4 regions of the Pectobacterium artocarpous genome follow, and region 1 is predicted to be linked to each of the others. Evidence: predicted binding sites of a transcription regulator. Region 1 holds the regulator's gene; each other region holds the start of a gene.

Region 1 (7,636 bases):
TCCCACGGCTGACGGAAAATCATTTTGCACTGTGGCAGGCTATTCGCTCACGCACAGCTAACGGTGAAGGATGCACCCGCTCATTAGTACGAGACGATATGCGGGCAATGGGCTTTGATGTAAACAAGAAGTTTAGCCGCTGGCTGGACAAGCTGGAAAAGGATGGCCTGATCGCCTTTGAGGGGGAACGGATCACGCCGTTATCACAACGGAATAAGGTGGGGGATTAAACGGGGGAAAGTGGGGGCGAACGGATAAGAAGTCTTTCTATCCGGCATTTTCCCCCACTTCCCACGCATATATAGGCGCGAAGTGGGGGAATGATTTAACTCACTAATAAATAATAATTTTTAATCTAGCCATGAAAATCAGGTGGGGGAAGCCGTGATCCCTGAGTAAGTGGGGGGAAGGTGGGGGATGGCTTTCTGTTCCCGATCGAGTGAGTCATGGAAAAATCACCCACATAAGAAAGATGAGCGCCAGCCCCTCCCAAAAAAGGGGCTGGCGCGGTGTAATGTGTCCTGCCGTAGGGGCATCGATATCCTTAGCGTTTTGTGAACGTCAATTTCTTGTCATCCCTTTCATGCCGGAGACAGGTACAATGGCTTTAACCGCTTTATCCCATAAGCATGTATCGAAAAAAATTGCGGGTATTTGTGCGGGTATGGAAAGAAAGATTAAATGATATGTTTATTATTTATCAATAAGTTAAGTAAAATATGCTGCTAATCATCGATAACTACGACTCCTTTACCTACAACCTTTACCAATACTTTTGTGAGCTTGGCGCACAGGTCTTGGTGAAGCGTAATGATGAACTCACACTGCGTGAGATTGAACAGCTTGCGCCTGAGCGATTGGTCATTTCACCGGGCCCTTGTACGCCGGATGAGGCGGGCATTTCATTGGCTGCTATCCGTCACTTTGCCGATAAATTACCGATTCTGGGCGTGTGCCTTGGCCATCAGGCGATGGGGCAGGCGTTCGGCGCGCATGTGGTGCGTGCAAGACAGGTTATGCACGGGAAAACTTCTGCGATTGCGCACAATGATACGGGGATTTTCACGGGACTGGCTCAGCCTTTGACGGTTACCCGTTATCATTCACTCATCATTGATGCTTCCTCGCTACCCGATTGCTTTGAGGTCACGGCCTGGAGCGAACATGAAGGTAAGCATGACGAGATTATGGGAATCCGCCATCGCTCGCTTCCGCTGGAAGGTGTGCAGTTTCATCCAGAAAGCATTCTCAGCCAGCAAGGGCATCAACTTTTGGATAATTTCCTTAAAATTTAGCGAGATAGAAAGTTATTCTCTACAGTAGCCGATTTAATATTGCCTGTAATTGATTTTTTATGCATATTTATTGACTATATTTTCATTTCGACATAATGGACAGCAGAGTGAGGCAGCAAATGGCAGCAGAGCAGAAAGCAGTGACACGGGATACTCACGATAAAGTGATTTTGCCGGTTTATGCACCCGCGAAGTTTGTACCAGTGAAAGGTAAAGGGAGCCGCGTCTGGGATCAAGATGGCCGTGAGTATATCGATTTCTCCGGCGGCATTGCGGTTACGGCACTGGGTCACTGTCATCCTGCGCTGGTGAACGCATTGCAGCAACAGGGTGAAAAGCTGTGGCACACCAGCAATATTTTCACCAACGAACCTGCGCTACGCCTCGCCAGCAAATTGATTGATGCCACTTTTGCCGACCGCGTGTTCTTTGTTAATTCTGGTGCTGAGGCTAACGAAGCCGCTTTCAAACTGGCGCGCCACTATGCGGTTAAACGCCATAGTCCTTATAAAACCAAGATCATCGCTTTCTATAATGCGTTCCATGGCCGCACGCTGTTTACCGTTTCAGTTGGCGGACAGCCTAAATATGCCGATGGTTTCGGGCCTAAGCCTGCGGATATTGTCCATGTTCCTTTCAACGATCTGGCTGCGGTCAAAGCGGTGATGGACGATCACACCAGTGCCGTCGTGCTGGAGCCGATTCAGGGTGAGGGCGGTATTACGCCTGCGACACCTGAATTTTTACAAGGTGTTCGCGATCTGTGCGATCAGCATAAGGCGCTGCTGGTGTTTGATGAAGTGCAGAGCGGAATGGGGCGCACTGGCAAACTATTCAGCTACATGCACTACGGCATTACGCCGGATATTCTCACCACCGCTAAAGCGCTGGGTGGCGGCTTCCCGATTAGTGCGATGCTGACGACGGAAGAAATTGCCTCTGTGATGACGGTCGGGGTACATGGAACCACCTATGGCGGTAACCCGCTGGCCTGTGCGGTGGCGGAAGCTGCGCTGGATATCATCAATACGCCAGAAGTGCTGTCAGGCGTGGCGGATCGGCACGCTCGCTTTGTCAGTGAGCTGGAAAAAATCAACCAACAGTACGGTGTATTTGAACAGGTGCGCGGTATGGGGCTGCTGTTGGGGGCAGAACTGAAATCGCAGTGGCATGGCCGTGCGGGCGAGTTTCTGGCTGCTGCAACGGCTCAGGGCCTGATGGTGTTGATGGCGGGTCCGAACGTCATCCGCTTTGTGCCGTCTTTGATCATTGATGAAGACGACATTGTGCAGGGGATGGAGAAGTTCGCCAAAGCCGTCGCACAGGTTGTTAACGCAGCAAACTGAGTGATGTTCTTAAAAGAGCAGCGATAAAAAACGTAGGGAACGTTTTTCCACGCCGCTTGCGACGGTCTGTAAGGGGGAGCAGGGATGGCACACCATAAAAAAGCGTGAGGCCGAGGCTTCACGCTTTTTTGTTGGTAGGGTAGAGCAACAGGGATTTAGCGAGTGCCGTAAACGACAATTGTCTTACCGTGCGCAGAGATCAGGTTCTGGTCTTCTAACATTTTCAGAATGCGGCCCACGGTTTCACGCGAGCAGCCAACGATTTGCCCAATTTCCTGACGGGTAATTTTTATTTGCATACCATCTGGATGCGTCATGGCATCAGGTTGTTTAGCCAGGTTGAGTAGGGTTTGGGCAATACGGCCAGTTACATCAAGGAAGGCGAGGTTGCCGACTTTCTCTGAGGTAACCTGGAGTCTGCTTGCCATTTGTGCAGACAGACGCATGAGGATATCTGGGTTAACCTGGATTAGCTGGCGGAATTTTTTATAGGAAATTTCAGCCACTTCACAGGCGGTTTTTGCCCGCACCCAAGCGCTGCGTTCCTGACCTTCTTCAAACAGGCCGAGCTCACCAATAAAATCGCCCTGATTGAGGTAGGAAAGAATCATTTCCTTGCCTTCTTCATCTTTGATTAGCACTGCGACAGAGCCTTTCACGATGTAGTAAAGCGTTTCTGCTTTTTCACCTTGGTGAATAAGCGTGCTCTTCGATGGATACTTGTGGATATGACAATGGGAAAGGAACCATTCGAGAGTTGGGTCTGTTTGCGGTTTGCCGAGAACCATTCGCTATCATCCTCTGTTGTAATTCACTGCGCAAATTACAGGGGTCAGAGTTCCCTGTACGGCGTGTTTAACTGCTAAAAAAACAAAATTCAGTCTAGGCAGAATGACGTCAGGGAATATACTGGAACCACTGACCCTTGATTTTCCGGTGCTGCCTTGCCGCACCGTAAACGTGGCTGGGTATATCTGGCTACGTCATCATCTTCTTCGTTTCTGGGTTTGTCCAGAAAAGGTCTATTCTATTTTCGTTTTAACACAGCTTTAAGGATGTGTCTTGTGTTGTCTCGCTTCAGCATGACAAAGCTCTGATTAACGCTGATTTTTGTACAGTAACGGTATAAATTTTCAAAAAATTTTTAGTGGAGAGGCACCATGCAGGCACGGGTAAAATGGGTTGAAGGCTTAACGTTTTTGGGCGAATCCGCGTCAGGACATCAGGTGTTGATGGACGGCAATTCCGGCGATAAAGCGCCCAGCCCGATGGAAATGGTGTTGATGTCTGTGGGGGGATGCAGCGCGATTGATGTGGTTTCGATTCTGCAAAAAGGCCGCAACGATGTAGCGGATTGTGAGGTGAAACTGACGTCAGCGCGCCGGTCTGAAGCGCCGCGTTTATTTACCCATATCAATCTGCATTTTATCGTGACGGGAAAAGGGCTGACCGACAAAATCGTTGAACGCGCTGTAGCCCTGTCGGCGGAAAAATACTGCTCTGTGGCACTGATGCTGGGCAAGGCCGTTGAGGTGACGCATAGTCACGAAATTCGGGTGCTGGCTTAATCTCTTTCTCTGGGCACGACATTGCCGCGCCCAGTTTCGCTTATTCGATGGTTTTCCCTTCCATTAACCGCTGCACCAGCGGTGCCATGATGAGTTCCATCGCTAGCCCCATTTTCCCGCCGGGAACGACCAACGTATTGATGTGGGAGATAAATGATCCCTGCAACATGGCGAGCAGATAGGGGTAATCAATATTATCCAGGCCCTGAAAATGAATAACGACAAAGCTCTCGTCCAGCGACGGAATCGACTTGGCGGCGAACGGATTGGAGGTGTCCACGGTGGGCACGCGCTGGAAGTTGATGTGTGTGCGAGAGAACTGCGGCGTAATATAGGTGATGTAGTCTTCCATGGATCGCACGACGGAATCCATTACCGCTTCACGCGAGTGACCGCGCTCATTGACGTCGCGTATCAGCTTTTGGATCCATTCCAGATTGACGATCGGCACCACGCCGACGAGCAAATCGACATGCTGTGCTACGTCGTTTTGTTCGGTAACCACGCCACCGTGTAGCCCTTCATAAAACAGGATATCGGTGGGTTCCGGCATCCGCTCCCACGGCGTGAAGGTTCCGGGAACTTGATTGTACGGAATGGCTTCATCGTAGGTATGAAGATATTTACGCGTTTGGCCACGACCGTGCAGACCATATTCGATAAACGACTGTTCCAGCAGGCTGAAGTCATTCGCTTCCGGGCCGAAATAGCTGATATGGCGGCCTAAATCACGTGCTTTGCGAATGGCCATATCCATTTCCGGGCGGGTATAGCGGTGAAAACTGTCCCCTTCCAACTGGGCGGCGCGCAGATTAAGTTGCTGGAAAATCTTACGGAAAGCCAGACTGGTTGTCGTTGTTCCTGCCCCGCTAGAGCCGGTAACCGCAATAATCGGATGCTGATGTGACATAAGGCGCGTAACTCCGTGATCGCGATACACGCATCGGCTGAGAGCCTGCGCGCATCCTCAAAAATGACGTAAGTTTTTATCATTGTTAGCATGTTTGGCGCATTCTTTCACGCCTTTCGGCATACTCAATAAGGGGCATGGCCTCCTGCATTGAGCTGGCTGCGCGGCATAATATTGAGGGTTTCATGTAGTTCGGACCACACCAAAACGACCTGGCCAGATTTGAGCTGGAGGCGGATATCTTCCACTTTCTGCGCCAATGAGCGCTCCTGTTCGCCATAATCGGTACCTTCCCGCAGGACGAAAGATTCGATGATGTTATCCAGCGTTTCTGGATCGAGCTGTTGCCAGGGAATAATCACGCGATTCCTCCTGAATAAAAAGTTCCTGAGTGAAAGGTTCCTGAAGAATCGGTGGCGTGGTCCAAAAACGGGCTAAGCCAGTTGGGAATGCGCTGTTCCAGCCACATTTCCGGTTTCAGCAACGTTCCACAGACGAAGCCGACATGCCCGCCGTGTTCTGTTAGCTGATATTCAATATTTGACGGTAACTGCGACTGGTCGGGAATCACCTCTGACGTCATGAAAGGATCGTCCTTCGCATGGATGATGAGCAGCGGTTTACGTATCTGAGGCAGCAGCGGCAGGGCGCTACAGCGTCGATAGTAATCGGCGGCATCGCGGAAGCCGTGGATACGTGATGTAATAACGTCATCAAACTCTCGCAACTGGCGAATTCGCTTCAACTGCGGCAACTGAATTGGCAGCGTATCCGGGTAGGCTGCCAGCTTGCGGCCGGCGTTTTGCTTCAGCAGTCGCAGCAGGTAGTGCTGGTAGACGCGGGAGAAGCCTTGTTCCATCCGACGGCTACAGGGTTCGAGCATTAATGGTGCAGAAACAATGACGGCAGCGGATAGGGAGCAAGCTTCGCCTTGCTGGGCGAGCAGGTAAGCCAGCATGTTGCCGCCGAGAGACACGCCGATGGCAGCGGTAGGCACCACGCCCAGTGTCTCTTGCATCCAGTGCAGAAAATAGCTGGCATCGCTGGTTTCAGCGGAGTGATAAATACGCTTCATCCTGTTGGGCTTACCGCTGCATCCGCGAAAATGCATGATGACGGCGAGCCAGCCATGCTGTTTACAGGCATGCAGCAGGCCGTGGGCATAGGGGCTATGAAAGTTGCCTTCCAACCCGTGAAACAGCACGATGCGCGGTTTGTGCCGCGCCTGCTCGGGCGTTTCACTCCACGCCAGATCGACGAAATCGCCGTCGGGTAATTCGAGCGATTGCCAGACGGGTGAAAACTGTACGCGACGGCGAATCAGACGCGGGAGTAGCGTTTGCAGATGCGGGTTATGGGCACCGCTCAGCGGATGAAAATGGTCATACATAAAGGATATGGAAATCTTATTGTCGGCTCTTGTACGATCAATATCACACTGTTAGCTTCAATGCTGCCAGTGGGTACGATATTTGGGTCAGGAGCGCCCATAAATAATGGAACTGAGTTTATTTCTGTCGATGTTAGGATTTTTGTGGGTCGCGGCCATCACGCCGGGCCCGAATAATATGCTGTTGACTACTTCGGGCGCGAATTTTGGCTTTGTACGCTCGCTGTGGCTGATGATTGGCATCATGCTGGGCATGCAAAGCATTTTGCTGCTGGTGGCATTCGGCGTCGGCGGGTTGATTCTGATTTATCCCGCGCTGCACGTTATCCTGAAAGTGCTCGGCAGCGCCTATTTACTCTGGCTGGCGTGGAAAATCGCCACGGCGGCTTACGAACGGCTGGAAACGTCCGTAGCCCCACCGAAGCCGATTCGGCTTTATCAAGGGTGGTTACTACAATTCCTGAACCCGAAAGCGTGGCTCATGGCGCTGGGCGCCGTTGCCAGCTTTAGTCTTGCGGGGGAAGGCTATAACCATTCCGTTATCGCGATAAGCATCGGGATTGTGCTGGTCAATCTAGTGTCCGGTGTCATCTGGCTTGGGTTTGGCACGATGATTGGCCGACTGCTGCGCAGTAAGAAAGCGTGGATTATCTTTAATGTGTCAATGGGGCTGCTGACTGCCGCCTGCGTGCTGCTGATTTGGCATTAATGCTTCATTCACGAGTATAGCGAGCGGCTTTCCGCTCGCTATGTCTTTCAGGACACAAATCTTAAAGCGAATCGCTCTGCATCATCTGCTCTAGCTGTTCCTGCGCGTCCAGCCAGGATAGCTCCGTTTCTTCCAGCTCGATTTTGACTTTGGTTTGTTGTTGCAGGCAGTCGGTGAGTTCCGCTTTGCGGCTGATGTCGTAGATTGCGCTGTCCGCCAGTCGGGTTTCAAGCGCCGCCAGCGTCTCTCCCAGCTTTTCCATCTGCTGTTCAAACTTAGCGATCTGTTTTCGCAGCGGCTGAGTTTGCGTTCTCAACTCGGCTTCACGGCGTTTCTGATCTTTTCTGCCCTGCGCGCTGTTGGCGGCATTCTCTTTTGGCGTTTCAGCCGCCGCATTTTCCTGACGTTGTAGGCCGAC
Region 2 (7,636 bases), on a different contig from region 1:
TAACGCGAAGAAAGAAGACTGGAGACTGGCGATTGCCGGCCAGCGCGTTCAGGTTATCAAGAAAGATGATCAGAAAGGCGGCGTGTTGAAGCTGGGTACGGAAATCGTCACTTCTCAGGATGGTTCGATTGCCGCACTGCTGGGCGCCTCGCCAGGTGCTTCTACCGCCGCGCCGATTATGCTGAGCTTGCTGGAAAAAGTGTTTAAAGATAAAGTGGCGACGCCAGAATGGCAGGGCAAACTGAAAGAGATCATTCCATCTTATGGCCAGAAGCTGGATGGTAATATTGAAATGACCAATAAAATCCGCAGCTACACCAGCAGCACGCTGGGTCTGGACTATATTGAGGTTAAACCTGAGTAATCGGTATTAGCCGAAAAGAGTAATAAGGCCGCGAAGCGGCCTTTTTTGTGCCTTTATCGCGTTAAATACAGGCAATAAAAAAACAGGTAAGTTGCCTTACCTGCTTTATCACGTTCTATGCGGTAGAGAAATAAGAACGTCTGTTCTTATTTAGAACGCATAGTTGAAGTTCACGCCGTACAGCCAGGCTTTCCCTTTGGAGGTAAAGTTATAGCGTGGTGAACCAGCGACATCAGAGATAGGTTCGCTGATATCAACTTGTTTGCCGTGCATGTAGGACACGCCGACATCAACAGACGCGTCTTTATTAAATGCATAGGTTGTCCCCGCACTTAACCAGAAGCGATCCTGATCCGGGATGGAGATAGAACGCTTGTCGGCCGGTACTGGGCTGTCATCAAACGCGACACCGCCACGGAACGTCCAATTATCGTCATGATAGTAAGTGGTGCCGAGTGCGATACGGTAGGCATCACGGAAACTTTCGTCTTTATGGAACAATGTGTTACCACCGTTTCCTGTCGCTTTCAACTCCTGGAAGTGGCTCCAACTGGTGTAGGTCAGGCTGTAGTGTACCGCCCATTTCGGTGCGACACGGTGGTAAGCCGAGGCTTCCCACATTTCTGGCAGGTTGAGTGTTAGCTTGCCAGGAATTTTTGCTCCGCCAGTGCCGCCAGCAGCGGTTGGGAGATTGTTGCTGTAATCGCCATCGAAATCGATATCGACTTTGGAACGATAAGTCAGGCCGAAGCGATTGTTTTCATCTACTTCATACAAAATACCGGCGTTCCAGCCGTAGCCCCACTCTTTACCTTCCAGACGAGCCAGTTCTGAAGACGGGCCAGAGACAACACCTTGCACTCCACCGGCAGCGACAGGAATATTAGCCAGTTCGCCAGCCCGGCGCACAATCTTGGCATCGGCATAAACTGCGTTAACACCCAGACCAAAGCTGAAATGCTGGTTCAGGCGGTAGGCCGCGCTGAGGTTCAGATTCGACGTCACCAAATCGGTTTGTCCGCCGATAGAGCCTGCGGCGTAGTTATCATTGAACTCCGTCGCCAGACCGTAGTTGGTGGTCGAAGATGCGCCAATTGCCCACTGCTCATTGAGCGGCATAATAAAGTGCAGATTGGGCACCCAGGCGTGCGGCGCGATATTTTTGGCGCTGGTATCTTGTCCCGTCAGGGAGTTTTTGCCCTGAACATCGATATCCGGGTTGATATAAGTGACGCCACCGGAGAACGACGGGCGATCAAACATAGTCATGGTCGCCGGGTTGCGGCTGCCGGAGGCTGCATTGTCGGCTACAGCACCTTCACCAGAAAACGCGCGTCCCAGACCGGATGAGGAATATTCATTTAGCTGGAAACCAGCCGCGGACACGTTTGCTGAAAACAGGGCCACCGCAACAGCAATTGTGGATTGTTTGAACAGGTTTTTCTGGCTCATGACCAAAACCTCTTTATATGCTTGTTATTTAACGTTGTTACACGGGGTAACAAGGGACGCGCATTGTAGGGGGCGCACCCAGCCTGACAAATCAGACCAGTTGCCAAAGTATAAGTTGGGAACACAATAATGTTGCATTAATGTATTGGTAATATTTCCAAAATGATGCGGAATTTAGATCTGCTTAACGTTTTGGTTAATTTGTGTGAAGGGATATTACTCGATTTTTACTGCCGGATAACACCTTAATGTGATTGATATCACTAAAATTACTGGCTGGCATGAAGTGCTGGCACTGCTTTGGGATGAGGGAGTAAAATATAAGGAAGATAAAAATATTTGAACTTGATCATATCTCCCGCGTTTTAAGAGGAAAAAAACATGACGAACGTAATCAACAAATGCAGTGCTGAAGAAACCGCAGCCTGCTGCTGTGTCGATGTCGGCACCATTATGGATAACACCGATTGCACGGCGTCTTACAGCAAAGTTTTCGGCGATCGTTCTGATGCGGAAGCGGCGCTGGCTGCCCTGACGGAAAAAGCGCGGTCGGTAGAGTCTGAACCTTGCGACATCGTTAGCACGCTGGAAGATGTGGATGGCGGCATTAAGCTGGACATCGATTTTACGTTCAGCTGCCAGGCTGAAACGTTGATTTTCCAGCTCGGTCTGCGTTAATTTTTGTCCTGGCAGGAGCCCTCTTGTGGCTTCTGCCTGTCATGGCTTCCCCCTCACGTATAACCCCACCTCTATTCTTTCTGTTTTTACTCTTTCTCGATCTTTGTTGGCTGCTACTCGCATGCTCTTCACACTTTTGTGTTGCGTACCTTTGCGTAATGTAACCATATGGTTAACAATGAAATCAGGTCTGACCTGTTGTACGCGTACTTTATTTTTGGTTAACGGGAGTATTTTCGGTTAACAGGAGCGTTTATGAGTGAGGTATTACCTCTGATAACCCGCCGTGGCGATCGCATTGCGTTCGTGAGCGGACTACGCACCCCCTTTGCCCGGCAGGCAACGGCCTATCACGGCGTACCCGCCCTCGAATTAGGGAAGCTCGTCACCAGTGAATTACTGGTTCGCACCGGTATCGATCCTGAGTTGATCGAGTTATTGGTGTTCGGGCAGGTGGTCCAAATGCCCGAAGCGCCGAATATCGCCAGAGAGATCGTGCTCGGTACGGGAATGAGCGTACATACCGATGCCTACAGTGTGTCGCGCGCCTGCGCCACCAGTTTTCAAGCGGTTGCCAACGTGGCAGAAAGTATTATGGCGGGTACAGTGGAAGTCGGTATTGCCGGTGGCGCGGATTCCTCTTCCGTGCTGCCCATTGGTGTCAGCAAAGCGCTGGCCAGAAGGCTGGTGGATATGAACAAAGCCAGGACGCTGGGGCAGAAGTTGAAACAGTTAAGCGGTCTGCGCCCGAAAGACCTGCTGCCAGTTGCGCCCGCCGTGGCGGAGTATTCCACCGGGTTACGCATGGGCGATACTGCGGAACAGATGGCAAAAACCTACGGCATCACGCGTGAAGATCAGGATGAACTGGCGCACCGTTCGCACAAATTGGCGGCTCAGGCCTGGGAATCTGGCGTGCTGCGCGATGAAGTGATGACGGCTTACGTCCCTCCTTATGAGAAGGCGCTAAGTGAAGATAACAATGTGCGCCATGATTCCGCACTGGATCAGTATTCCCGTTTACGCCCGACGTTCGATCGTCGGCATGGTTCGGTTACGGCGGCTAACAGTACTCCGCTGACGGATGGCGCGGCGGTCGTTTTAATGATGAGTGAGTCCAAAGCTAAAAGTCTGGGGCTCACGCCGTTAGGCTACCTGCGCAGCTATGCATTCAGCGCCATCGGCGTGCAGCGTGACATGTTGCTGGGGCCGGCTTATGCCTCTCCGCTTGCGTTGGCAAGGGCTGGCGTGGCGCTGGCCGATTTGACGCTCATTGATATGCATGAGGCTTTTGCCGCCCAGACGCTGGCCAACCTCAAACTCTTTGCCAGCGATGAGTTCGCCTGGAATCAACTGGGTAGAAGTGCCGCGCTGGGTGAAGTAGACCGCGCCAAATTCAACGTGCTAGGGGGCTCTATTGCCTATGGTCATCCCTTTGCCGCTACCGGAGCGAGGATGATTACCCAAACACTGAATGAATTGCGCCGTCGCGGCGGCGGGCTGGGATTAACCACGGCCTGCGCGGCGGGTGGGCTGGGCGCGGCAATGGTACTGGAGGTGACGCCATGAACGATCAACAGCCTTTCCCTACCGTAACGGAAAGCCCCTCTGCCTTTTCCCTCACTATTCGGCCAGACAACATTGGCGTGATCGGCATTGATGTGCCCGGTGAGAAGGTGAACACGCTAAAAAGCGAATTTGCGCAGCAGATTCTCTCTGTCTTCGAGCAGGCGCGACAGCATGCGACGCTCAGGGGGCTGATTCTGATTTCCACCAAACCTGACTCGTTTATCGCTGGTGCGGATATCACCATGTTGAATCAATGCAGCAGTGCTGAACAGGCAGAAAATTTGGCGAAGCAAGGGCAGGAAACGTTCGATCAGATTGCTGCGCTGCCGTTCCCCGTGGTGGCTGCGATTCACGGTGCCTGTCTGGGCGGTGGGCTGGAGCTGGCATTAGCCTGCGACTATCGCGTTTGCTCGCTGGATGAAAAGACGGTGCTGGGGCTACCAGAAGTGCAGCTTGGGCTCCTTCCTGGTTCGGGCGGAACGCAGCGCTTGCCACGGCTGATTGGCCTGGATAGCGCGCTGGATCTCATTCTGACCGGTCGCCATCTCCGCGCGAGTCAGGCGTTACGGCAGGGGGTAGTTGATGAAGTCGTCCCGCACGATATCCTGCTGGAGACTGCGGTAGAGATGCTTAAAAAAGGAAAACGCAAAGCCAAGCCGCTGGGCTGGCGTTCGCGCCTGCTGAGCAGCCCAGGAATTCGCCATGTGCTTTTCAAGATGGTGAAGCGCAAAACCCGTGCGAAAACACACGGCAACTATCCGGCTACCGAAAAGATTATTCAGGTGGTGCGCCGGGGTATCGAAAAAGGCCGTGAAGAAGGATACCGTCAGGAAGCGAAAGCATTTGGCAAGCTGGTGATGACGCCGGAATCTGCCGCGCTGCGCCACCTGTTCTTTGCTTCCAACGCCTTAAAGAAAACCGCTGGTGCGGCTTCTGATGCCAAGCCGATTCACCACGTCGGCATTCTTGGCGGCGGGTTGATGGGAGGAGGGATCGCCAGCGTGACGGCGACGCGTGGCCAGTTGCCAGTGCGCATTAAAGATATTAATGAGCAGGGCATCAACCATGCGCTGAAGTACAACTGGCAACTGCTGACCAAGCGCGTCCAGCGTAAACGGATGAAGCCGACGGAGCGTCAGCGGTTGATGACGTTGATTTCCGGCAGTACGGACTATCGCGGGTTTGAACATGCGGATATCGTCATTGAGGCTGTCTTTGAAGATCTGGCGCTGAAGCGGCAAATGGTGGCGGAGATTGAAGATCATACCGCGCCGCATACGATATTCGCGTCAAACACCTCATCGCTGCCAATCCACCAGATTGCGGAGGGCGCGCGTCGTCCGCAGCAGGTTATTGGCCTGCACTATTTTAGTCCGGTGGACAAAATGCCGCTGGTTGAGGTGATTCCTCACGCTCACACTAACGCAGAGACGGTTGCAACGACGGTTGCTTTGGCGAGAAAGCAGGGGAAAACCGCGATCGTCGTGGGCGATAGCGCCGGTTTTTATGTGAATCGTATATTGGCACCTTATATCAACGAAGCGGCTTACTGCCTGCTGGAAGGGGAGCCGATTGAAGCGATTGACTATGCGTTGGTGCGTTTTGGTTTCCCCGTAGGCCCGCTTGCGCTGCTTGATGAAGTGGGCATCGATGTTGCGACCAAGATTGTGCCCGTGTTAAGCGAAGAACTGGGTAAACGTTTCATCTCCCCACCCGCGTTTGATGCGATTCTGAAAGACGGACGTAAAGGGCGAAAGAATGGGAAAGGATTCTATCGATACAATAAAACGCGTCGTTTCTGGCACGCGGGGAGAGAAGTGGATAGCTCGATTTACCCGCTGCTGGATGTGACGCCGAAAGCTCATATCGACCCCGCGCTCATCAGCCAGCGTGGCGTAATGATGATGCTGAACGAAGCGGCGCGTTGTCTGGATGAAGGTGTGATCCAATGTGCGCGCGATGGGGATATCGGTGCGGTATTTGGTATTGGTTTCCCCCCTTTCCTCGGCGGGCCGTTCCACTATATGGATCGTCTGGGCGTAGAAACGGTCGTGAAAACGCTGCTCGTGCTGCAACAACAGTATGGCGATCGGTTTGCGCCCTGTGAGCGTTTGCTTGCGATGCGGGAAGGTCGGCGGACGTTTTATCCGCCAACCAGTGTGGATGATAGCGCTAGTTAATCGTGACGTTGATCGTGACGGTATCTTTATACGCCCCCTCCGGCTTGCTGGTCTGACTGGCATTAATTCGGGCGGTGTACGGGATACTTTGCGTAATTCCCGTCCCCGTTCCGCTGTAGTCATTGGTTTCGGTCCAGGCGATATTCCCAGTGCGATAGAGCTGATATTGCAAGTAGTAGGGTGTACCGCCGACGGTTGCCGTCATTCTGCGCCAGTTGGCATCGTCGGGATGGGTACTGATCAACTTGACGGTGTACGCCCCCTGCAACGTACAGCGAACGCCGAGGCTATTGTTGACCGGCGCGAAATCAGCGGGAAACGCCGCCGTGCCAAAGCTGACATTCGGTGCGCTGGTGATCTGGCAATCATTAGTGATGTTCATGGTAATATTGAGGGTTGAGGTCGTTGATCCCTCCTCGTAAATGCAGAGGCCTAATACGCCCAGCGAACAAAGTCGATAATCCCACTTGATAGTCACCGTATCGGTATAGGTGCCAGCGGCAACATTGTTGCCTGTCGTGGTGCGGATATAGATCGGCATTGTGCCGTCAGTGGAATTGAACAAACCTAATATGTCCAGGAAGGTCGTTCGGCTCCAGGTATAGGTCGAGTTGATGTTATAGAGCGTACCGCAGCCAGAATCCATACACAGGCTGTAGGGAACGTAGTCTGAACTTGTTCCTCTACGCATCCGCATGGTGGTACCGCTGGGGTTGCTGTCACTCTGTATCGTCGCGATGATGGTATTGGTACTGGCTAAACTCAATATACTTCCCGTACAGCGAAACCCGCTCCCCGATGCCACGATCTGTGGCGTACCGTTAACGCCGACAACGGAAGAACCATAAGGCCCCAGCGTGGTGTTGCTGGGTGGCGTGGTACAGGCGGCGTAGCTTAAGGGGGCGTAATACAGCGCCATCAGCAAGAAAACCAGACGCAGCCAGCGGTCAGATCGCCGATTGGCGGGGAAGACGTGCTGGATTTTAGGTATTGGAGTCAGCATCATTTTATCCTTTTGGGTCAGTCGTCTGGCAGATGAGCGGGCCGATGGTTGCCATCATGGTCTGTGATTCCGGCAGTGAGAATTCCACTTGGCAAAGCTGTCCGTCTTCTTGTTTAAAACGTAAGCGATTAGCGGTTCCCAGATTGGCGAAGTAGGCCAGACCATCGTAGCCACTGATGGTGGTGTCGCCGCTGATTTCTTCGGTTATCCAGGTGCCGACGGTGAGCGGGTTGCCATCGGTATTGCGCAGCATGATATTGGCGGATCGTACGGCATGAACGGGGAACTTCACGATGGTACCGCTGCCTTCTTTTACCGACACGCGTGATTCCACCTGTGGGGTGGTGACGTTGGCTGGCAGTTGTAACGTGTCGATTTCCACTTTCGCGG
Region 3 (7,636 bases), on a different contig from region 1:
CGATCAGCCCTGGAGCCTCACGGAAAGCGCGCTGCCGACGTAATAATGCTTCACGAACACGAGGAAACGCCGCGGCCTGAGAAGCCGTATTGCCCACCGCTTCGGTCCTAATTTCGTGGCTAACGTCTTCACCTTCCAGAATGACTTTTAACTGCCCGTCTTCTGCCACAAAGCGCACATCAAGATGAGAGGCCAGCGGAACCAGTGCGTCTTCCGAACTGATATCAACATGGTGGTGTAACGCCGCCAGAGCCAAAACACGATAGATAGCTCCCGAGTCCAGCAGATTCCATTGTAAAGCTTCAGCCAATGCCTTACACAAGGTACCTTTGCCTGCGCCGCTCGGTCCGTCAACCGTAATTACCGGTGCCATCACCGTCATTTCTCTCTCCTTAATACTGGGAAGTTCCGCTTATGCCGTTTTATGGCATTACGGAGCCTTATTATACGCATCAATACAAAGAAAGGTTACCCAAATGCCGGAATGGTGGGAAAAATAAGGCATTATCTGAACGCAGTGCGCAATTTCGGAAGAAAAACCGAGAGCCGTTTGAGAGAAACCGAGAGAGAAAAAAGGCACGGAGACCGTGCCTTAGAGAGGAATCAAGCCAGTTCGCTGAGGCGAGCCAACTGTTCGAAGTAGTCGGGGAAAGTTTTAGCGGTACATTTCGGGTCAAGAATGGTGACCGACGTATCCGACAGCGCGACCAGAGAGAAACACATCGCCATCCGGTGATCGTTGTACGTTCCGATTTCTGCCGCATTCAGCGTGGCTGGCGGTGTGATGCGAATATAGTCGTTACCCTCTTCCACTTCCGCGCCCACTTTACGCAATTCGGTCGCCATGGCTGCCAGACGATCGGTCTCTTTCACACGCCAGTTATAGATGTTACGCAGCGTGGTCGTCCCCCCCTGAGCGAAAAGCGCCGCGGTGGCAATAGTCATCGCGGCATCAGGAATGTGATTCATATCCATATCGATCGCATGCAGCTCTCCCCGCTCGCATTCGATATAGTCGTCCCCCCAACGTATGATCGCGCCCATCTTCTCCAGAACATCGGCGAAGCGAATATCTCCCTGCACGCTATGACGGCCTACACCGGCCACACGCACAACGCCGCCTTTAATCGCCGCCGCGGCCAGAAAATAAGAGGCTGATGACGCATCGCCTTCCACCAGATAATCACCCGGTGAGCGATATTGCTGATGCCCTGTGACAAAAAAGCGCTGATAATTCTCATTACGTACATCAATACCAAACGCTTTCATCATATTCAGTGTGATATCAATATACGGTTTAGAAACCAGTTCGCCCTGAATGCTGATTTGCGTATCCTGCGCGGCCATCGGCGCAGTCATCAGCAGCGCCGTCAGAAACTGGCTTGATACGCTGCCATCAACACTGATTTCGCCGCCCTGAAAACCACCGTACAGACGAAGCGGTGGGTAGTTTTCTTGCTCCAGATAATCAATTTTCGCCCCGCCCTGACGCAGTGCGTCGACCAGATGCCCGATGGGACGCTCTTTCATCCGCGGTTCGCCTGTCAGGACAATATCGCCATCCGTCAGGCACAGCGCAGCGGCCAGTGGGCGCATCGCCGTACCGGCGTTCCCTAAAAACAGCTCCAGCGGTTGCGTCGCCGTAAACGCCCCACCAAGCCCCGTAATCTCACAGACTGTCCGGTCAGATGACAGATGATATTCCACGCCTAGCGCGGTTAACGCGGTAAGCATATGGCGAACATCGTCACTGTCTAACAGGTTAGTCAGTCGCGTCTTTCCTTCAGACAAGGCGGCCAGCAACAGCGCACGGTTAGAGACGCTTTTTGATCCTGGAAGGTTAAGGGTACCGTTAATGAGCTTGATGGGTTGTAGGGTCAGGGATTCCTGCATGTGAAGCCTATTCTTTCAACGTGGACACAAAACCCCGGCAAGACCGGGGTTTATCAAAATGGATAGCGAGGTTGGTATTAATCAACCGTGGCGACGTGCAAAGTCAGCCATAAATTCAGTCAGTGTTTTCACACCTTCCAACGGCATAGCGTTGTAGATAGACGCACGCATGCCGCCCACTGCGCGATGGCCTTTCAGCGCATGCAAACCCGCAGCAACGGATTCTTCCAGGAAGACTTTATCCAACGCGGGATCCGCCAGCAAGAACGGTACGTTCATACGAGAACGGTTCGCTACCGCAACGTCATTACGATAGAAATCATTACCGTCGATCGTGCTATACAGCAGGTTGGCTTTCTCCTGATTGCGTTTTTCCATTTCAGCCAGACCGCCGTGCTCTTTCAGCCATTTGAAGACCATGCCGGACAGATACCAGGCAAAGGTCGGCGGCGTGTTGAACATGGAGTCATTGTCCGCCAGAACCTGATAGTTCAGAATCGATGGCAGCTCACGGCGTGCTTTACCCAGCAAATCGTCACGCACGATAACCAGCGTCAAACCCGCAGGTCCGATATTTTTCTGCGCACCAGCGTAGATCACGCCATAACGGCTGACATCAATACGACGAGATAAGATGCTGGAAGAATAGTCAGCGACCACAATTTTGTCGCCAAAATCCGGATCTTCTTCAATCGCAATACCGTCAATGGTTTCATTCGGGCAGTAATGTACAAATACCGCGTCATCAGACAATTGCCATTCACGCATCGGTTTAATGGCACGCAGGCCGTCTATACGCGTTTTCACGTCAATCACGTTAGGCGTGCAATACTTTTCTGCTTCATTGATTGCGCTTTGCGCCCAATATCCACCGTCAATATAGTCCGCGCTTGAATGCTCACCCAGAAGGTTTAGCGGCACTGCCGCAAATTGCGCGCGAGCACCACCGTGGCAGAAAAGCACTTTGTAGTTGGAGGGGATTTTCAGCAAATCACGCAGATCTTGTTCTGATTCAGCAGCAACCTGCATAAACTCTTTACTACGGTGGCTGATTTCCATGACCGAGGTACCCAGGCCATTCCAATTACACAATTCTTGTTCAGCACGACGCAGTACTTCAACCGGCAGCATTGCTGGACCAGCGCTAAAATTAAAAATTTGAGTCATTTCCCCTCACCACACTTAAAAAATAGCGGCAGTTTTATCACCGTTGTACAAATACCGCTGTTACAAGATAGTAGTTATAACGGAACTGCCGCCATAACCACACTACTTTTGCCCTTCTATCGGTTTTATCACTCGTCAATCGCGGCTGCAACGCTTATCGCACTTTCGTTATACAAAGCGAGAGGTTACGCCGTCTGTTCTTTTCCACGGCTGCCGATCTGTTATGAATAAATAGTGTCAGGACAGAAAAATCCGTATCATGCCGCTTCCGTTAATCTCGATAAGAGTGAACTCCATGACTCAAACGTTTATCCCAGGCAAAGACGCCGCACTGGAAGACTCCATCGCCCGTTTTCAACATCAGCTCCAGGACCTGGGGTTTAACATCGAAGAAGCGTCATGGCTGAACCCGGTGCCAAACGTCTGGTCTGTCCATATTCGAGACCGCGATTGCCCGCTCTGCTTTACTAACGGCAAAGGCGCCAGTAAGAAGGCGGCACTGGCTTCTGCGTTAGGCGAGTATTTCGAACGTCTGTCCACCAACTATTTCTTCGCTGATTTCTATCTCGGTAAAACCATCGCCAACGGTGATTTCGTTCATTACCCGAATGAAAAATGGTTCCCGATCCCGGCAGATGACACGCTGCCGGAAGGTATTCTGGATGCCCGCCTGCACAAATTTTACGATCCCGAACAGGAACTGAGCGCCAGCGATCTCATCGATCTGCAATCTGGCAATGCTGACAGAGGTATTTGCGCGCTGCCGTTTACTCGCCAGTCCGATCAGCAAACCGTTTATATTCCGATGAATATCATCGGTAACTTGTATGTTTCTAACGGGATGTCCGCTGGGAACACCGCCAACGAAGCCCGCGTTCAGGGACTGTCTGAAGTGTTCGAACGCAGCATCAAAAACCGCATCATTGCCGAGTCCATCAGCCTGCCGGAAATCCCGCAAGCGGTGCTAAACCGCTACCCTGGCGTGGTCGAAGCAATTGCGACGCTGGAAAAAGAAGGCTTCCCGATTTTCTCTTACGATGCCTCACTGGGCGGAAAATACCCGGTTATCTGCGTAGTCTTGTTTAACCCTGCTAACGGCACCTGCTTTGCCTCCTTCGGCGCACACCCTGATTTCGGTGTAGCACTGGAGCGTACCGTCACCGAACTGCTGCAAGGTCGCGGTCTGAAAGATCTGGATGTCTTCACCCCACCAACGTTTGATGATGAAGAAGTGGCCGAGCACGCCAACCTGGAAACCCATTTTATCGATTCCAGCGGTCTGATCTCCTGGGATATGTTCAAGAAAGACGCGGATTATGAATTTGCCGACTGGAGCTTTAAAGGGTCGACGGAAGAAGAATTCGCTACGCTAATGGCGATCTTCAAACAGGAAGATAAAGAAGTTTACATTGCCGACTATGAGCATCTGTCTGTTTATGCCTGCCGCATCATCGTGCCGGGAATGTCAGACATCTACCCTGCTGACGATCTGTTATTGGCCAATAACAGCATGGGTGCTCACCTGCGTGACACGCTACTGACGCTGCCTGACAGCAAATGGGAGAAAGAAGACTATCTGGCTCTGTTACAACAGTTGGATGACGAAGGGTTGGATGACTTCACCCGCGTACGCGAACTGCTCGGCATTGCTACCGGTAAAGATAATGGCTGGTTTACTCTGCGCGTTGGCGAATTGAAAGCGATGTTGGCACTGGCCGGCGGCGATCTGGATCAAGCGCTAAGCTGGACAGAGTGGACGCAGGACTTCAACGACTCCGTCTTTACGGCGCAGCGCAGCAATTATTACCGTTGCCTTCAGACCCTGCTGTTACTGGCGCAGGAGCCTGAGCGCGACCCAGCAGAATATTACGACGCCTTTACCAAAATGTACGGCAGTGAAACGGTTGATGCCGCCAGTGCCGCCGTGGCTGGCGAAGCTTGCTTCTACGGCTTGTTTGCCGTGGATGATACCTTTACCACGTTACCTGCTCACCAGTCACTGCTGGCGGCCTATGAAAAACTGCAGCAGGCCAAACGTCGTTACTGGCAAGCAAAATAATGTCTGACGGAGGCAGTCCGCGCGGCTTATCTTGATGAATACGCGCTATGGCAAATAGCAATCTGCCTCTGGTTATCCCGAATAGCCCTTTATCTTAAAGGGCTATTTTATTATCTACAGAGCAATATTTATTATTCGTAATGCATAATCAGAATATTGTTATTGAATGGTGAATTTTTAATTAAATTACGTAGACAAGGTGGTACTGAAATTCTACAAAACATGATTTTTATTAACGCAAAATTGCTAGGTTTAACGCATCTCATTCAACTCTTTTTGCAAAATTTAAAATATTTTTTTATTATAAATTTCAATAAATTAAGTGTTAAATCATCGCTTTTAACCCCCTGCATCACTCTGTTAATTTCTTGCAATATGATCCACATCAAATTTTACCGTATACTGCTTTGTTAGTATCTCAATGCTAATAATTTTTAAGAGAGAGTTAGTGTGAAAGCTGACAACCCCTTTACTCTATTACTCCCGGCCGCAATGGCAAAAGTTGCTGAAGACGCAGGAGTTTATAAAGCTACCAAACAACCTTGTACGACGTTTTATTTGGCGATAACCGCGGGTGTATTTATTTCGATCGCCTTCGTCTTTTATATTACCGCCACCACAGGAACCTCAACGATTCCTTTCGGTATCGCGAAACTGATCGGTGGTATCTGTTTCTCCCTTGGTCTCATGTTGGTTGTCGTCTGCGGTGCGGACTTATTCACCTCAACCGTTCTCATCGTGATTGCCAAGGCCAGTGGACGTATTACCTGGAAGCAACTAGCCTATAATTGGGCAAATGTCTATGTCGGCAACCTGATTGGTGCCCTCTTCTTCGTTGGGCTTATCTGGTTCTCGGGAGAGCACATGGTCGCAAACGGTGCGTGGGGTCTCAACGTCCTGCAAACGGCTGAACACAAACTTGAACACACATTTGTTGAAGCGCTGTGTCTGGGGATTCTGGCTAATCTAATGGTTTGTCTCGCCGTGTGGATGAGCTACTCAGGCCGTACACTTACCGACAAAATGTTTGCCATGATCCTGCCTGTCGCCATGTTTGTTGCCAGTGGCTTTGAGCACAGTATCGCTAACATGTTCATGATTCCTATGGGCATCGTTATCAAAAATTTTGCGGCCCCAGAATTCTGGAACACTATCGGAATGGTGCCCTCTCAATTTGAACATTTAACCGTTAGCCACTTCATTACCGATAACCTGATTCCCGTCACGCTGGGGAACATCATCGGCGGTGGTGTTCTGGTCGGTTTAACATATTGGGTAATTTATTTGCGCGGTGGAGACAAGCACCACTGAGGTGCAATCGGCCGCAACGTCGGGTTTTAAGAAATCCATATCAAAGGTAGGTGTAAAATGACCGAGCTGAATGAAAAATTGGCCGATGCATGGCAAGGCTTTAGCAAAGGTGAATGGCAGGATAACGTCAACGTTCGTGACTTTATCCAGAAAAACTACACACCGTATGAAGGTGATGAGTCTTTCCTGGCTGGCGCAACCAAAGCGACTTCTGCGCTGTGGGACAGCGTCATGGAAGGCATCAAACAGGAAAACCGCACTCACGCTCCTGTTGATTTTGATACCAATGTTGCTGCAACTATCACGTCTCACGACGCGGGATACATCAACAAAGCTCTGGAAAAAATCGTTGGTCTTCAGACTGACGCACCATTGAAACGTGCTCTGATTCCTTTCGGCGGCATTAAAATGGTTGAAGGTTCATGCAAAGTTTACGGTCGTGAACTGGATCCTCAACTGAAAAAAATCTTCACTGAATACCGCAAAACGCACAATCAGGGCGTGTTCGATGTTTACACCCCAGATATCCTGCGTTGCCGTAAATCTGGCGTTCTGACAGGCCTGCCAGATGCCTATGGTCGTGGCCGTATCATCGGTGACTACCGTCGCGTTGCGCTGTACGGTATCGACTTCCTGATGAAAGATAAGTTTGCTCAGTTCACTTCTCTGCAAACCAAACTGGAAAACGGCGAAGATCTGGAAGCAACAATCCGTCTACGTGAAGAAATTGCCGATCAACACCACGCGCTGAGCCAAATTAAAGAAATGGCTGCTAAATATGGCTGCGATATTTCTGGCCCGGCAACAACCGCTCAGGAAGCGGTTCAGTGGACTTACTTCGGCTACCTGGCTGCGGTGAAATCACAGAATGGTGCGGCCATGTCCTTTGGACGTGTTTCAACCTTCCTGGATATCTACATTGAGCGCGATCTAAAAGCAGGCAAAATCACCGAAGAAGAAGCCCAGGAAATGATTGACCATCTGGTCATGAAACTGCGTATGGTGCGTTTCCTGCGTACCCCTGAGTACGATGAACTGTTCTCTGGTGACCCGATCTGGGCGACCGAGTCTCTGGCTGGTATGGGTCTGGATGGTCGTACGCTGGTAAGTAAAACCAGCTTCCGTTTCCTGAACACCCTGTACACCATGGGGCCGTCTCCAGAGCCAAACATGACCATCCTGTGGTCTGAAAAACTGCCACAGAAT
Region 4 (7,636 bases), 130 kb from region 1:
GATTATTATTGCTGTGCGTTCCGGGGAACGATGTCATGTACCTGTGTTAACTACCGATGGTTTTCATGACGATTCGGCTTCTCTGTGAAGGCACGACATTGCTCACATTGCTTCCAGTATTATTTAGCCAGCTCGGGTGCTGGCTTTTTTTTTGCCTATCTTTCTTGTCCCGTATCCCGTTCTGATTTTTCGAACAGCGCGGTGAGTTTTTTGCGCTATCTTATTTACCCCTTCCCGTTACACTTTCCTTATCAGAAACGTGGGAGGAAAGAACATGATCTATTTACGTCAAGCGCAAGATCGCGGACATGCGAATCACGGCTGGCTCGACAGTTGGCACACGTTCTCATTTGCCGATTATTACGATCCTGATTTCATGGGATTTTCGGCTCTGCGCGTTATCAATGAAGACGTTATCGAAGGCGGTCAGGGCTTTGGCACTCACCCGCACAAAGATATGGAAATTCTGACCTATGTATTGTCCGGTGCGGTTGAGCATCAGGACAGCATGGGAAATAAAGAGCAGGTGCCAGCGGGCGAGTTCCAGATTATGAGTGCGGGCACGGGCATTCGCCACTCGGAATACAATGCCAGCAAAGACGAACAGCTACACCTGTACCAAATCTGGATCATCCCGGAAAAAATCGGGCTGACACCGCGCTACGAGCAGAAGCGATTTGATGGGCTGCAAGGGCGTCAACTGGTGCTATCCCCGGACGCGCGTGAAGGCTCGCTGAAGGTTTTTCAGGACATGAGGCTATGGCGCTGGGCGCTGAAAGCGCAGGAGCAATCGGTATATCAGATTCAGGCTGAACGCCGCGTCTGGGTGCAGGTCGTGCGCGGTACGGTAGAAATTAACGGCCAGAAAGCGGAAACCAGCGATGCGTTCGCGATCTGGGACGAAGCGATGATCTCCGTACACGCCAGCGAGGACAGCGAAATCCTGCTGTTTGATTTGCCGCCAGTATAACAATCACTACGCCATTACAGAGAAGCCCGCGTAGGAAAGGACGCGGGCTTTTTATTTTCTTAAAAGCCGCATGCTATCCTTCAGATTTTGCCCTCAGCCTTTACTTTATTGATGCTTTTTTTGTTAGACTTAGATTACTGTTTTTCAGGCATTTTAGTCGACGATGAAGAAAAAAAGACCCGTTCTCCAGGATGTTGCTGACCGCGTTGGTATTACCAAAATGACGGTAAGCCGCTATTTGCGTAATCCTGCGCAGGTGTCAACTGCGTTGCAGGAAAAGATCGCGATTGCGTTGGATGAGCTGGGCTATATTCCCAATCTCGCACCGAATATGCTCGCCAGTTCCACCAGCCGGGCGATTGGCGTGCTGCTGCCATCATTAACCAATCAGGTTTTCGCCGAGGTCTTGCGCGGTATTGAACGCACGGCGGAAGCGCATGGCTACCAAACCATGCTGGCGCACTATGGCTATCATCCTGACAGAGAAGAACAGCGTCTGACTTCGCTGCTGTCGTATCACATTGACGGGCTGATTCTGGCTGAGCGTACCCACACGCCACGAACGCGCCAGATGCTGAACGTCGCCGGTATTCCGGTGGTGGAACTGATGGATTCTGTCTCTCCCTGTCTGGATATGGCCGTCGGGTTTGATAACGTTCAAGCCGCCTACCAGATGACGCTGCGTATGATTACGTTGGGGCATCGCCATATCGTCTATCTCGGGGCACGGCAGGATGAACGTACGATTATGCGCTGTCAGGGCTACGAACAGGCGATGCGAGAAAGTGGGCTCAAAAGCTATTGCGTGATGAGCGAGAGGGCGTCCTCCTATTCGCTCGGTGGCGAGTTGCTGCGGCAGACGCAGGCGGAATACCCGCAGGTCGATAGCGTGTTTTGTACCAATGACGATTTAGCCGTCGGCGCGATGTTTGAATGCCAACGACAGGGGTTACGCGTGCCGGAAGATATCGGCGTAGCGGGTTTCCACGGACACGACATTGGTCAGGCGATGGTGCCGAAGTTGGCTAGCGTATTGACGCCGCGTGAGCATATGGGGCGCATCGGCACCGAGCGTTTGCTGGCTCGTCTGCGGGGTGAGCCAGTTTCGCAGGATATGATCGATGTCGGCTTTACCATATTGGACGGTGGAAGCCTTTAACTGCGGCGTTAGCCTGCCGCGCGCAGTGCGTCAACGCAGCGTTGCACGACTTCTTCTCGTGTGCCGTCAATATCGATCTTGAGGACGTCCGGCTCATCGCTGCCCGGTTCCTCCAGTGCATCGAATTGGCTTTTCAGCAGGTCTGTTGGCATGAAGTGGCCTGCTCTGGCTTTGTGACGTTCCAGCACCAGCTCAAAGCTGCCTTTCAAATAGAGAAATACCATCTTTTCGTTCCCTTCGCGCAGGCGGTCGCGGTAACGCTTTTTCAGCGCGGAACAGACGATGATGCCGGTCTCGTTTTTGTGTGCCAGGCTATAGGCGACATCGCTAAGCCGCTCCAGCCACGGTGCGCGATCGTCATCGTTCAACGGCGTGCCGCTGGCCATTTTTTGGATATTCGCGCGCGGATGCAGATCGTCGCCGTCAATAAATTTTGCCTGAATGGCGCGGCCAAGTTCAGCGCCAACTGAGGATTTTCCACTGCCTGATACGCCCATCAGAATAATGCTTCGACCTGACATAATTTGATCTCTATCTCAAACTGTAAATTAAATGATACTTAATGGTTCCATACTTTAACATGTTACCCGTATCATGTTACCGGTATCAAATGATGATGTGATACACCTCACAAACAATCAGTCAACCCAGATCGAGTGCCCTAAAGAGATTATTAACGATGACAGAAATCACCTCCGCCTATAGCGCCAGTGTGTTATTGACCATCGCCGCCGGTTCGGTCGCGCTGTTACTGGTACTGATTATGCGCTTCCGCGTCCACGCATTTTTGGCGTTGACGTTGGTGAGCCTGATCACTGCACTGGCGACGAAAACCCCTTTTGAGAAACTCGTTCCCACGCTGCTCAGCGGTTTCGGCAGCACGTTGGCATCCGTTGCTTTGCTGGTTGGTCTGGGGGCAATGATTGGTCGCCTACTGGAAGTGACTGGTGGCGCAAATGTGCTAGCGGATACGCTTATCAATAAATTTGGTGAGAAACGTGCGCCTTTCGCTCTGGGTCTTGCTTCTCTGCTATTCGGCTTCCCAATCTTCTTCGACGCCGGGCTGATCGTGATGCTGCCGATTATTTTCAGCGTGGCGAAACGTTTTGGCGGCTCAACGCTGACTTATGCCTTCCCTGCCGCGGGCGCGTTTGCCGTTATGCATGCCTTGCTGCCACCGCATCCCGGTCCGGTTGCTGCCAGTGAGCTGCTGGGTGCCAACATTGGCCTGCTGGTGCTGGTGGGTGCCGTGATTGCTTACCCTACCTGGTATTTTGGCGGTTATCTGTTCGGCCTGTGGGCAGGTAAAAAATTCCATTTGCCGCTGCCGTCAACGTTCCTGACCGAAGTAAAGGCAGATGAACAGCATACGCCGCCTCCGTTCAGCGTGGTGATGTGGGTGCTGTTGCTGCCGCTGATCCTGATTTTCCTCGATACCGGGCTGAATACGCTGACGGTAATGGGCGTTATCAGCGGCGATAGCGGTTTGGTGCAGTTCCTGCGTATGCTGGGGAAAACGCCGATTGCGCTGCTGATCACGGTCTTGTTCGCCATGATTATGTTTAGCGGCCAGCATAGCCGTAGACACCTTGAGAAGATCTGTGAAGGTGCACTGGGGCCGGTATGTTCGATTATTCTGGTAACCGGTGCGGGCGGGATGTTCGGTGGCGTTTTACGTTCTAGCGGTATTGGTGACGCGCTGTCTGGTGCGCTGGCGGATACTGGAATGCCGGTGATTGTGGCGGCGTTTGTGGTGTCTGCTGCACTGCGCGTGGCTCAGGGTTCCGCGACGGTGGCGCTGACGACGACGGCGGCGCTGATGGCACCTGCGGTGGCAGCGACCCCCGGCCTTAGCCAGTTCGATCTTTGCTTTATTGTGGTGGCGATTGCTGGCGGCGCAACGGTGCTGTCGCATGTGAACGATTCAGGTTTCTGGCTAGTTGGCCGTTTCCTCGAAATGGATGAGAAAACGACCCTGAAAACCTGGACGGTGATGGAAACGTTGCTTGGCACTATCGCGTTCCTGATTGCGCTGGTGGGCAGTATTTTCCTCTAATGTGTTTAACCCCCCCTCTTACAAGGGAAGGTTTTGACATTAATCCGGCGTAAAAATTATGCAGCGGTGATCATGAACGCCGATGGCACCGCGTAGCGGCATGATTTAGCCGGAAGCCTGGGTTCGCAGGGCGGCGGCGACTGAGCGCCCTGCGTCGGGCGCGTGCTACGCAGTAGCATGGAAATTACGGTATTGTCGCGCACGAAACCGCCTCTTAGTCGGCATAAAAAATGTGACTACAGAGGGCAATGACGCAGTTATAACTTCATATAAGCGCGTACGCCGTCGAGGAACATCTGCGTTGATAGCATCACCAGAATCAACCCCATCAATTTTTCCAGCGCGCTGACCCCTTTCTCACCCAACAAACGTAAGAACACATCTGACATCAGCAGGATGATGAACGAGATCGTCCAGGCGATAAACAGTGCCAGCGTCAGGTGCGGCAACTGATCGGGATACTGGTGGGAAAGCAGCATTAGCGCCGCGAGGATCGACGGCCCCGCGACCAGCGGAATCGCCATGGGCACCAGAAACGGTTCTTCTCCGGCTGGCAGACCGCTGCTGTTGCCTTCCTGTGAGGGGAAAATCATACGAATCGCGATAAGGAACAACACGATGCCGCCGGAAATGGAGACGGTTTCGGTACGCAGATTCAGGAACGCCAGAATGCGTTCGCCCGCAAATAGGAAGATCAGCATCAGCCCGAGTGCGATCAGCATTTCACGGATCAGCACCACGCGTCGGCGTTTGGGGTCAAGATGCTTGAGCACGGACATAAAAATCGGCAGATTGCCGAGTGGATCCATAATGAGCAACAGCAGCACCGTTGCGGAGATCATTTCTGTCATGTTGGTTTTTTACTCCCGAAACCTTGTTTCCTGACCTGTGCCATCTTCACGGGCGGGTCAACGTGATTACCCTGTGCCAGGTCGATGATATTAGAATGACTGCTGAAAAATGCCGTACTATCGAATAAATTCACTTGCGACTTGATGTACATTTTGTAAGGCTGAATGACACAATTATTTACGGGTTTACGACACGACACGCGCAACCTCTGCCGCAGATCGCTGAGTCAGCAATAACCAGGCGCTATCGACGTTAGCCACAATTCTTTTTGTTACCCCCAAAGCAGGACAGTTACCATGAAAAATGTTGGTTTTATTGGCTGGCGCGGTATGGTCGGCTCGGTTCTCATGCAGCGCATGGTGGAAGAACGCGACTTTGATGTGATTCACCCGGTATTCTTCTCGACTTCTCAGCACGGCGAACCTGCTCCGACGCTAGGCGGTCATCAAGGCGTGTTGCAGGATGCTTATAATATCGAAGCCCTGCGCGCGCTGGACATCATCATTACCTGTCAGGGCGGCGATTATACCAATGAAGTCTACCCAACGCTGCGTGAAAGTGGCTGGCAGGGCTATTGGATCGATGCCGCATCCTCGCTGCGCATGAAAGATGACGCGATTATTATTCTGGATCCGGTTAACCACGGGGTGATTCAGCAGGGTCTGGATAAAGGCATCAAAACCTTTGCTGGCGGTAACTGTACCGTCAGCCTGATGCTGATGTCATTGGGCGGTCTGTTTGCCAACAATCTGGTTGAGTGGGTTTCTGCTGCGACGTATCAGGCTGCTTCTGGCGGCGGTGCGCGTCACATGCGTGAACTGCTGACGCAGATGGGCGCGCTGCACGGTGAAGTGGCGGAAGCGCTACAGGACCCGGCTTCTGCGATTCTGGATATCGAGCGCAAAGTTACCGCGTTGACCCGTAGCGGTTCGCTGCCAACCGATAACTTCGGTGTGCCGTTGGCGGGTAGCCTGATTCCGTGGATCGACAAACAACTGGATAACGGCCAGAGCCGTGAAGAGTGGAAAGGTCAGGCGGAAACCAACAAGATTCTGGGCACCAGCAGCGTTATTCCTGTTGACGGCCTCTGCGTGCGCGTTGGCGCACTGCGCTGCCACAGCCAGGCATTCACCATAAAACTGAAAAAAGACGTGGCGCTTTCGGAAATCGAACAACTGCTGGCAACTCACAATGATTGGGTGAAAGTGGTGCCGAACGATCGCGACATCACCATGCGTGAACTGACGCCTGCTGCGGTGACGGGCACGCTCTGTACGCCAGTGGGCCGTCTGCGTAAGCTGAACATGGGGCCGGAATACCTGTCCGCCTTTACGGTTGGCGATCAGCTGCTGTGGGGAGCCGCTGAACCGCTGCGCCGTATGCTGCGCATCCTGCTGTAATACTTCTGCTTGTCTGGCGCAACATCGCTTGGTGTTGCGCCATATTTCGATTACATGTCTGACACTCTTCTTATTACGATATCTGACGCTTTCTCAGCATCACGCCACGCTATCCAACTGTTCCAGTACCTTGCGAGGGGAAATCAGTGGAACACGCACTTCGACCCGGGTGAACTTATCTGCTTCGCTGACGACGGTGATGCCATAGCGGTTGCCGTAGCGTGCTTTGATGCGGCGGTCGACCAAATTCATGCCTAGCCCATCGCCGCCGCTGCAAGGCTGATAGGTACCGGCGTTATCTTCCACTGACAGCTCCAGCGTGTTGGCGTGCAGTCGTCCGCTGATGTGGATGTGCCCGCTTTCAATCATTTGTGAGATACCGTGCTTAATCGCATTTTCCACGATGGGTTGCAGGGAAAATGCGGGTAATCGAGCCTCCCGCAGCGTCTCCGGCAGCGAAATCTCTACCGTCAGATGATCGGCAAAGCGCGCTTTCTCGATTTCGAGATAGGCGTTAACGTGTTCCAGCTCGTCATTGAGCGAGACTTCATCGTTGCTACGTTTGAGGTTTTTACGGAAAAATGTCGACAGATACAGCACCAGTTGACGAGCGTGATCGGGGTTGCGTCGTATCACGGCGGACAGCGTATTCAGGGCGTTGAACAGAAAATGTGGGTTGACCTGCGCGTGCAGCAGCTTGATTTCCGACTGAGCCAGCAGCTGTTTCTGCTGTTCAAAACGTCCTGTCAGAATCTGTGCGGAAAGCAGGTGGGCGATCCCTTCCCCTAGTGTGCGGTTAATGCTGGAAAATAGCTTATTTTTGGGCTCATAAAGCTTGATCGTGCCGACAACGCGCTGATCTTCGCCACGCAGTGGGATCACCAGCGTGGAACCGAGTTTGCACAGCGGTGACACCGAACAGGTATAAGACACCTCGTTACCGTCTGCGTACACCACCTGATTGTTGTCTATCGCCCGGCGCGTGTGTGATGACGTGATGGGGGCACCGACATTGTGGTGATCATCGCCCAGTCCGATGAAGGCCAGCAGTTTGTCGCGATCGGTAATCGCCACAGCACCGACACCCAGCTCTTCATACAAAATGCGGGCAACGCGCATGCTGTTTTGTGGGTTGAACCCCTGACGCAGTGCCCCTTCGGCGCGGGCGGCGATTTGCAGCGCTTTGGCGGAAAACGCAG

The links. The regulator CRP, encoded in region 1, controls carbon source genes, mostly activating them, when cyclic AMP is high. The targets are predictions, from matches to a motif close to ATGTGANNNNNNTCACAT.
Region 2: a site for CRP is predicted at 2,065-2,082, ahead of fadL (long-chain fatty acid transporter FadL). Genes of this name have one in related genera too.
Region 3: a site for CRP is predicted at 5,493-5,510, ahead of focA (formate transporter FocA). Genes of this name have one in related genera too.
Region 4: a site for CRP is predicted at 2,746-2,763, ahead of ACKQAD_RS02500 (GntP family permease). Genes of this name have one in related genera too.

The regions. Positions count from the first base shown of each region.
Region 1 covers NZ_JBJXVK010000003.1:210,604-218,239, forward strand. Annotated here, with positions in the region: gene ACKQAD_RS03030 (helicase RepA family protein) at 1-230, shown strand, start outside; gene ACKQAD_RS03035 (aminodeoxychorismate synthase component II) at 720-1,295, shown strand; gene argD (bifunctional acetylornithine/succinyldiaminopimelate transaminase) at 1,415-2,641, shown strand; gene crp (cAMP-activated global transcriptional regulator CRP) at 2,797-3,429, opposite strand; gene ACKQAD_RS03050 (OsmC family protein) at 3,802-4,209, shown strand; gene ACKQAD_RS03055 (phosphoribulokinase) at 4,250-5,119, opposite strand; gene ACKQAD_RS03060 (YheU family protein) at 5,245-5,481, opposite strand; gene ACKQAD_RS03065 (hydrolase) at 5,478-6,509, opposite strand; gene ACKQAD_RS03070 (LysE family translocator) at 6,616-7,218, shown strand; gene ACKQAD_RS03075 (ABC transporter ATP-binding protein) at 7,280-7,636, opposite strand, start outside.
Region 2 covers NZ_JBJXVK010000004.1:108,409-116,044, reverse strand. Annotated here, with positions in the region: gene mqo (malate dehydrogenase (quinone)) at 1-364, shown strand, start outside; gene fadL (long-chain fatty acid transporter FadL) at 515-1,816, opposite strand; gene ACKQAD_RS03685 (YfcZ/YiiS family protein) at 2,198-2,494, shown strand; gene fadI (acetyl-CoA C-acyltransferase FadI) at 2,750-4,063, shown strand; gene fadJ (fatty acid oxidation complex subunit alpha FadJ) at 4,060-6,243, shown strand; gene ACKQAD_RS03670 (Csu type fimbrial protein) at 6,236-7,246, opposite strand; gene ACKQAD_RS03665 (fimbria/pilus outer membrane usher protein) at 7,251-7,636, opposite strand, start outside.
Region 3 covers NZ_JBJXVK010000008.1:46,850-54,485, reverse strand. Annotated here, with positions in the region: gene cmk ((d)CMP kinase) at 1-382, opposite strand, end outside; gene aroA (3-phosphoshikimate 1-carboxyvinyltransferase) at 604-1,893, opposite strand; gene serC (3-phosphoserine/phosphohydroxythreonine transaminase) at 1,975-3,060, opposite strand; gene ycaO (30S ribosomal protein S12 methylthiotransferase accessory factor YcaO) at 3,356-5,119, shown strand; gene focA (formate transporter FocA) at 5,570-6,430, shown strand; gene pflB (formate C-acetyltransferase) at 6,488-7,636, shown strand, end outside.
Region 4 covers NZ_JBJXVK010000003.1:81,725-89,360, forward strand. Annotated here, with positions in the region: gene ACKQAD_RS02485 (pirin family protein) at 275-970, shown strand; gene gntR (gluconate operon transcriptional repressor GntR) at 1,134-2,129, shown strand; gene ACKQAD_RS02495 (gluconokinase) at 2,138-2,650, opposite strand; gene ACKQAD_RS02500 (GntP family permease) at 2,809-4,185, shown strand; gene ACKQAD_RS02505 (YhgN family NAAT transporter) at 4,443-5,036, opposite strand; gene asd (aspartate-semialdehyde dehydrogenase) at 5,334-6,437, shown strand; gene ACKQAD_RS02515 (LytS/YhcK type 5TM receptor domain-containing protein) at 6,537-7,636, opposite strand, start outside.